Regions from separate parts of the Allobosea sp. TAB14 genome, predicted to be linked through region 2. Evidence: predicted binding sites of a transcription regulator. Region 2 holds the regulator's gene; the other holds the start of a gene.
What was found. The regulator LexA, encoded in region 2, represses DNA repair genes until DNA is damaged. The targets are predictions, from matches to a motif close to TGTTCNNNNTGTGTTCNG.
Positions count from the first base shown of each region.

Region 1 (3,773 bases), on a different contig from region 2:
CCGGTTTGAAAAAAATGCGTCCCATTCTGGGGCTGCAGTTTTTGCCTAGGCCATTGGCAAGAAAGAGAAATTCGTAAACGCACGTTAACCTGCGGACCTCCCGTTGGGGCAGGGGGTGGCGGCTTCGATGGGCTTGCGGCCTGCGGCCAACGTCATGCCCAGGCCTGAACCGGGCATCTCTTGCCGAAGGAGGTTCTGGCGCCTTTTTTGCCTGAGATTCTCGGGCCTGCGCTTCGCCTGAGGATGACGCCTGGCGATCCCTACCGGAACCAGACGCCCTTCACGGGCGCGAAGGAATAGCGGTGTTCGGGGCAGGGGCCGTGCTCGGCGATCGCCTTGCGGTGCTGCGGCGTCGCGTAGCCGACATGTCCGGAGAAGCCATAGGCCGGATAGCGCCGGCACAGCCGCGCCATCATCCGGTCTCGCGTCACCTTGGCGACGATCGAGGCGGCCGCGATGGAAGCCACCGCCCCGTCGCCCTGGATGATCGCTTCGCAGGAACAGGCCAGCACCGGCGGATCGTTGCCGTCGACCAGGACATGCAGCGGCGCCAGCGGCAGCGCCGCCACGGCCCGGCGCATCGCGAGCAGCGTCGCCTGCCGGATGTTGACGGCGTCGATCTCGACCGCGGTGGCGCTGGCGACGGAAACCGCGAGCGCCCGCTCCATGATCTCCGCGAAGAGCTCCTCGCGCAGCGGTGCCGGCAGCTTCTTCGAATCGTCGAGCCCGGCCGGCACGCGCTTGGGATCGAGAATCACCGCAGCCGCCACCACCGGCCCGGCGAGCGGCCCGCGCCCGACCTCGTCGATGCCGGCCAGCGGCCAGCGTCCGTCGGCGATGGCAAGCGTTTCGCGGGTGAAGTCTGCGGGCATGGCGGGCTTATGCAACAGAGTCCGATTCGGAGCCAGAGCGACGTGAGCGCACGCCCTCCGTCATGCTCGGGCGCAACCCGAGCATCTCTCGCCGCAGGGGGCTCTGGAATCCTCTCGCGCGAGAGATTCTCGGGTCGGCGCTTCGCTTCGCCCGGGAAGGACGGCTTCATTCAGTAGGCCGGCACTGCTCGCGCGTCAGAACAAGCTCAACTGCGCCTTCTCCTTCTCCGGCTTGACGAACAAATCCGTACGCAGCCGCCTGCGCGCCGTGTTGAAGCCGATGCGCTCGGCCGCCATCTCGAAGCGCCGGCCGATCATCCAGGCATAGGGGCCGGAGCCGACCATGCGCTGGCCCCATTGCGAATCGTAGTCCTTGCCGCCCCGCGTCGAGCGGATCAGCGACATCACATGGCGCAGCTTGTCCGGGTGATGGGTGAGCAGCCATTCCTGCACGATGTCGCGCACCTCCAGCGGCAGCCTGAGCAGCACGTAACCGGCCTCCTGCGCACCCGCGGCCTTGGCAGCATCGAGGATGCGCTCGATCTCGTGCTCGTTGATCGCCGGGACGATCGGCGCCACCAGCACCGTGACCGGAATGCCGGCCTCCGAGAGCTTGCGGATCGTCTCCAGCCGCTTCGGCGGCGAGGCGGCGCGCGGCTCCATCCCGCGCGCGACCTTCGGATCGAGCGTCGTCACCGAAAGCGCGACCTTGACGAGACCCTTCGCCGCCATCGGCGCGAGGATGTCGATGTCGCGCTGCACCAGCGCCGATTTGGTGACGATCCCGACGGGATGGTTGAACTTGGCCAGCACCTCCAGCACCTGGCGCATGATGCGCAGCTTCTTCTCGATCGGCTGGTAAGGGTCGGTATTGGTGCCGATGGCGATGGTGCGCGGCTGGTAGGAGGGAGCGGAGAGCTCCTTCTCCAGCAATTGCGCCGCATCGAGCTTGGCCGTCAGCTTGCTCTCGAAGTCGAGCCCTGGCGAAAGGCCGAGATAGGCATGGGTCGGCCGGGCGAAGCAGTAGACGCAGCCATGCTCGCAGCCGCGATAGGGATTGATCGAGCGGTCGAAGGAGATGTCCGGCGAATCGTTGCGCGTGATGATGCTGCGCGCCTTCTCATAGGCGATCTCGGTCTTGAACGCCGGCAAGTCGCCGAGCGAGCCCCAGCCGTCATCCTCCGCGACGCGCTGTTCGGCCTCGTAGCGTCCGCCCGGATTGATCGTGGCGCCGCGCCCGCGCCGCCGCTCGGGATCGATGCTGCTGCCGACATGGGCGAGCGGATCGACAGGCGCGATTCGCACGGAGGCTGACACCGGCTCGCTATCCTGCCGCCGCAGCGGCAGGGCCGTCGGCATCGGCCGGGAAGTCGGTCTGGCCCGGGGCATGGCTGTTCCATCCTGCCGAACGCCGGGAATCGGCGTCCATCATTGGTCGTGAATGTGAACATAACAGGAACAAAAGGCAAGTGACAGGATTGCGACGTGTTGCGCTGCGCCATACACATTGCAGATGCTCACAGCCGTGATCCGTGCGCCCGGCTCGGCGCAAGCCATCGCCGCGACCTTCGCCGTGCTGATCCCGGCGGTGGCTGAGGGATTCCTTGGCCATGCCGTCGTTGTCGACACCGTCGGCGCGGACGGTCTCGCGCGCATCGCCGATGCGACGGGTGCGAGCTATCTGCGCGCGGGCAACGCCGAAGGCTGGCATCTTGGCGCCAAGGAAGCGCGCGGCGACTGGCTCCTGCTGCTCGACGCCGGCGACGTGCCGCAGCTCAATTGGGCGCAGGCGGTCGAGCGGCATCTCCTGCTCGCGCCCGATGCGCCGGCGCTGCTGCCGCTGCGCGGCTTCGCCGCCTCCTTGCGCGAGCGCGCCGCGATCTCCTTCGGCGGCCGGCGGCTGCGTGCGGGCCTGATCGCGCCCAAGGGCGCGGTGCTCGCCGGCCGGCTCGGCCATGCGCCGCGGCGGCTGCAGACGGGGCGGGAGCGCGTGAGCGGATAGCTGGCCGTCGGGGCGAATGGCGCGGCAAGGCGGCAGCGCAGGAGCGCGAACGCATCAGCGATGTTCGAGATAGTCGCCCGTATAGTTCAGCAAGGCGCGCATGGCCTGGCGCGCGGCATCGGCGTCTTCGCGCTGGATGGCGGCGGCGACGGCGCCGTGATTGTCGAGGTTTCCCTCGAACACGGTCACGGTGAAATCGAAGATCGCGCTGAGCAGCGCGTCGATCGCACCGTGAAGGCTTTGCAGGACGGGATTATGCGTGGCGTCCAGAACCGCCAGGTGAAAGGCCTTGTCGGCTGAGATCGCGCGGGCGGGATCGTGGCGGTCGCGGACCATGGCCGCATAGGCTGCGCTGATCGCGTCGCGCTGCACGTTGGTCGCGCGCGTGGCTGCGAGCGCGGCCGCTTCCGGCTCGATGATGCGGCGCGCCTCGGCGAAGGCGAGGAGATCGGCGCGGCTGATTCCGCTGGCGGCGATCCAGCCGATCAGGTCGCGGTCGAGCCAGCTCCATTCATGGCGCGGGCGCACATGCGTGCCGTGGCGCTGGCGCACGCTGACCAGCCCCTTTGCCGCCAGGATCCGGACGGCTTCCCGCACAACGCCCCGGCTGACCTGGAAGCGCGCTTCGAGGGCAGGTTCGGCGGCCAGCGCACCGCCCGGCGGCGGATTGCCGCCGACGATCTCGATGCCGAGGCTTTCGACCACGCTGCTGGTCCGGGCGGGCTTGCGGTTGGTCATGAGCCTCGAGCGATGCGGTTCGGAGGCTTCTTAGCCGCCGCCGTCCTGCGTCACAAGCAAGCGGGCTTCGTGTCCCGCATGCTTGCGGTCAAACATCATATGTTTTACATCAGATGTTTGAAAGGCCGCGGCGAGAAGATCGCGGTCACCAACACTCGGGA
Region 1 covers NZ_JBFRDQ010000122.1:22,056-25,828, forward strand. Annotated here, with positions in the region: gene AB4Y99_RS18330 (ribonuclease HII) at 261-872, opposite strand; gene AB4Y99_RS18335 (PA0069 family radical SAM protein) at 1,068-2,261, opposite strand; gene AB4Y99_RS18340 (glycosyltransferase family A protein) at 2,398-2,874, shown strand; gene AB4Y99_RS18345 (FadR/GntR family transcriptional regulator) at 2,929-3,612, opposite strand.
Region 1: a site for LexA is predicted at 2,316-2,333, ahead of AB4Y99_RS18335 (PA0069 family radical SAM protein). Genes of this name have one in related genera too.

Region 2 (3,915 bases):
GGCTGGCCGGTGAAGAAGATCGCGGCGATCGCGGCGATGATCGGCGCCACCGCCTATTGCATCTTCTCCGGCAGCGACGTCGCGACGGAACGTTCGCTCATCATGACGCTGGTCATGCTCGGCGCGATCCTCGTCGACCGGGCGGCGCTCAGCATGCGCAATCTCGCGCTCGCCGCGATCATCGTGCTGCTGCGCGAGCCCGAGGCCCTGCTCGGCCCGAGCTTCCAGATGTCCTTCGGTGCGGTCGCGGCGCTGGTCGCTTTCGCCGAGCGCTGGGAGAAGCGCGACCGGTCGAAGCCGCCGACGGCCTTGCCCTGGCCTTTGGGCACGCTCTGGACGGCCTCGCTCGGCATCGTGGTGACGACGCTCCTCGCCACGGCCGCGACGGCGCCCTTCGGCGCCTATCATTTCCAGACTTTCAATCCCTTCGGCCTGCTCGGCAATGCCATGGCGCTGCCCTTCGTCTCGCTCTTCGTGATGCCGGCGGCGGTGTTCGGCGTGCTGGCCTACCCCTTCGGTCTGGACTGGCCGGCCTGGGCGCTGATGGGGCTCGCTTCCGACATCGTGCTGAAAGTCGCGCATTGGGTCGCCACCATCGACCATTCGACCGTGACGGTGGTGGCCTTCGGCCCGGCCGTGCTGCTCTCCTTTGCCGCCTCGCTGCTATGGATCACGCTCTGGACCACGGGGCTGCGCTGGCTGGCGGCGCTGCCGCTCATCCTCGGCGTCGCCTTCGCCGCGAGGCCGGAGCGGCCCGAGATCCTGATCGAGCGTGACGGCTCCGGCATCGCCGTGCGCGGCAGCGACGGCCGCCTCGCCATCGCCGGCCGGCCGAGCCGCTTCGTCCTGCAGCAATGGCTCGCTTCCGATGGCGACAGCCGCGCGCCGGACGACGCGACCCTGCGTGCCGGCATCGCCTGCGACGCCAATGCCTGCGTCGTCCGAACCGCCGACGGGCGCAGCATCTCCTATGCCCGGGATCGGATCGCCATCATCGAGGATTGCCGCCGCGCCGATCTCGTCGTCACCAACATTCCCTGGAGCGCGCCTTGCGAAGCCAGGCTCGTCGATCGGATGGCGCTGTCGCGGGACGGCGCGACCTCGCTCTACCGCGCCGCCTTCGGCTGGCGCAGCCATTCCTCGGGAAACGCCGTCGCAGACCGGCCCTGGAGCCGCCGCAAGCCTTCCGAAGCCGCAGCTCGGTCCGGCGCGCCGGCCCCCGCTGCGACACGGGCCTCTGCTGCTCCGGAGGTCGCGTCGGACGAGGCCGAGTTCGCTCAGTAGCGGCGCAGCAGGTTGACCAGCCGGCCCTGGATCTTGACGCGGTCGGGGCCCAGGACGCGTGTCTCATAGGCCGGATTGGCCGCTTCGAGCGCGATCGAGGAGCCACGCCGGCGCAGACGCTTCAGCGTCGCCTCTTCCTCGTCGATCAGCGCGACGATGATGTCGCCGGTGTTTGCCGTGTCCTGCTTGCGGATGATGACGGTGTCGCCGTCGAGGATGCCGGCCTCGACCATCGAATCGCCGCGTACCTCCAGCGCATAATGCTCGCCCGAACCCAGCATGTCGGGCGGCAGCGAAACCGTATGGCTGCGGCTCTGGATCGCCGAGATCGGCGTGCCGGCGGCGATGCGGCCCATCACGGGAATCGCGACCGGGGAGCGTGCATCGTCATCGGCTGGGGCAGGGCGCGGCTTGGCGAGAGAGGGCTGCGAGCCGAGGCCGCCCTGCACGACGGCTGGGTTGAAGCGACGCGGCTGCGGGCCAGCGAGCCCGTCCGGCATCTTGATGACTTCGAGGGCCCGCGCCCGATTGGGCAGGCGGCGGATGAAGCCGCGCTCCTCAAGCGCCATGATCAGCCGGTGGATGCCCGATTTGGAGCGCAGGTCGAGCGCATCCTTCATCTCGTCGAAGGAGGGGGGCACGCCGCTTTCGCGCAAGCGTTCCTGGATGAAGCGCAGGAGTTCGTGTTGCTTGCGTGTCAGCATGGTCCCCGCCGGTGCCCCGCGATACAGATTCGAAACAAAGCCAGAACACTATAACTGTTCGCCTTGTGTTCCGCAAGCGACTGCTACCGCAGCGGCAGAATGCGGCAGATATCGCCTTTGTGAGCCGGCTCTGCATGCGCCGGTCGGATCGTCAGGGCCTTGGCGCGCGCCAAAGTGCCCAGCATCGAGGAATCCTGCCTGTCGAACGGCGTCGCCACCCAGCCGGCCGGCGTCATGACGAGATCGGAGCGGAGATAGTCCTCACGTTTATCATTAGCCGGCATATCTTTTCCGAGAATCGCCGGGATGCTGCGATCGCGATCGGGGGCGTCCATACCGAGCAGCGCCTCGATCAGCGGTAGCAGGAAGAGATGGCCGCAGACGATCGACGAGACCGGATTGCCGGGCAGCCCGAGCACCACCATGCGGCCAAGCCGGCCGGTCATCATCGGCTTGCCCGGCCGCATCGCGATCTTCCAGAAGCCGAGGCTCATGCCGGCCCGCTTCAGCGCCTCCTGCACGAGGTCGTGCTCGCCGACCGAGGCGCCGCCGAGGGTGATCAGCACGTCGGCCTCCGCGGCACGGGCGGCGGCGATCCGCGCCGCGAGGTCGTCGTGAAGATCCGCACAGCCTCGCCCGGACGGACGCTGCCGTCGAAACGCCGCCCGGCCGCGGATTCGCCGATCACGCGGAGTTGCTTGCCGACTTCCATGTCGGCGGCACGGACGGCATAGCCGTCCATGGCGGAGTTGGCGAAAGGCGGCTGGGTGCGCAGCGCCTTCACATCGGCCGCGAGCACGCGCCAGGCGCAGCGCGCCAGGGGCTGCATCTCGCTGCCCGTCGGCCCCGGAACGCTGTCGAGCAGGGCCTTGAGCGCGACGGGAACCGGGGTGAGAGCCATGTCAGAGCGCCTTGGCGTGGTAATCGCCGGATTGTCCGCCGGATTTGTGCAGCAGGCGGATGCCTTCGATCCGCATCGCGCGATCGACGGCCTTGACCATGTCGTAGACGGTCAGGCAGGCGACGGAGACGGCGGTCAGCGCCTCCATCTCGACGCCGGTCTGACCCTTCATCTTGACCTCGGCGCGGACGCGCACGCCGGGCAGGGCCTCGTCCAGTTCGAGCTCGACAGCGATCTTGCTCAGCAGCAGCGGGTGGCAGAGCGGGATCAGTTCATGGGTGCGCTTGGCCGCCATGATGCCGGCGAGCCGGGCGGTGCCGAGCACGTCGCCTTTCTTGGCGTTGCCGTCGCGCACGATCGCGATGGTTTCCGGCGCCATCACGACGCAGCCTTCGGCGATGGCGATGCGCCCGGTCTCGGCCTTGTCGCCGACATCGACCATATGCGCCTGGCCTTGCGCGTCGAGATGGCTGAGCCGGCTCACGCCGCGTTCTCGCGCGCCTTGCCGGTGAGCAGCAGCGCGGTCGCGGCCGCGACATCGGCCTGTCGCATCAGGCTTTCGCCGACGAGGAAGGTCTCGACGCCGACCTTGCCGAGACGCTGGATGTCGGCGTGGGTGAAGATGCCGCTCTCGCTGATGACGATGCGGTCGGACGGCACGCGCGGCGCCAGCCGCTCGGTCACGGCGAGATCGACGTGGAAGCTGCGCAGGTCGCGGTTGTTGATCCCGAGCAGACGGCTTTCGAGCTTGAGCGCCCGGTCGAGCTCGGCATCGTCATGGATCTCGACGAGGACATCCATGCCGAGCTCGCGCGCCGTGTCGTTGAGCACCCGGGCGGTGGCGTCGTCGACACCGGCCATGATGATCAGGATGCAATCGGCGCCCCAGGCGCGGGCCTCGAAGACCTGATAGGGGTCGTAGAGGAAATCCTTGCGCAGCCCCGGCAGGCCGCAAGCCTCGCGCGCTTGCGTCAGGAATTCCGGCTGGCCCTGGAAGGAGGGCGCGTCGGTCAGCACCGAGATGCA
Region 2 covers NZ_JBFRDQ010000303.1:92-4,006, reverse strand. Annotated here, with positions in the region: partial or broken gene AB4Y99_RS26745 (ComEC/Rec2 family competence protein) at 1-1,284, shown strand, start outside; gene lexA (transcriptional repressor LexA) at 1,278-1,988, opposite strand; partial or broken gene AB4Y99_RS26735 (molybdopterin molybdotransferase MoeA) at 2,072-2,889, opposite strand; gene moaC (cyclic pyranopterin monophosphate synthase MoaC) at 2,891-3,373, opposite strand; partial or broken gene trpC (indole-3-glycerol phosphate synthase TrpC) at 3,370-3,915, opposite strand, start outside.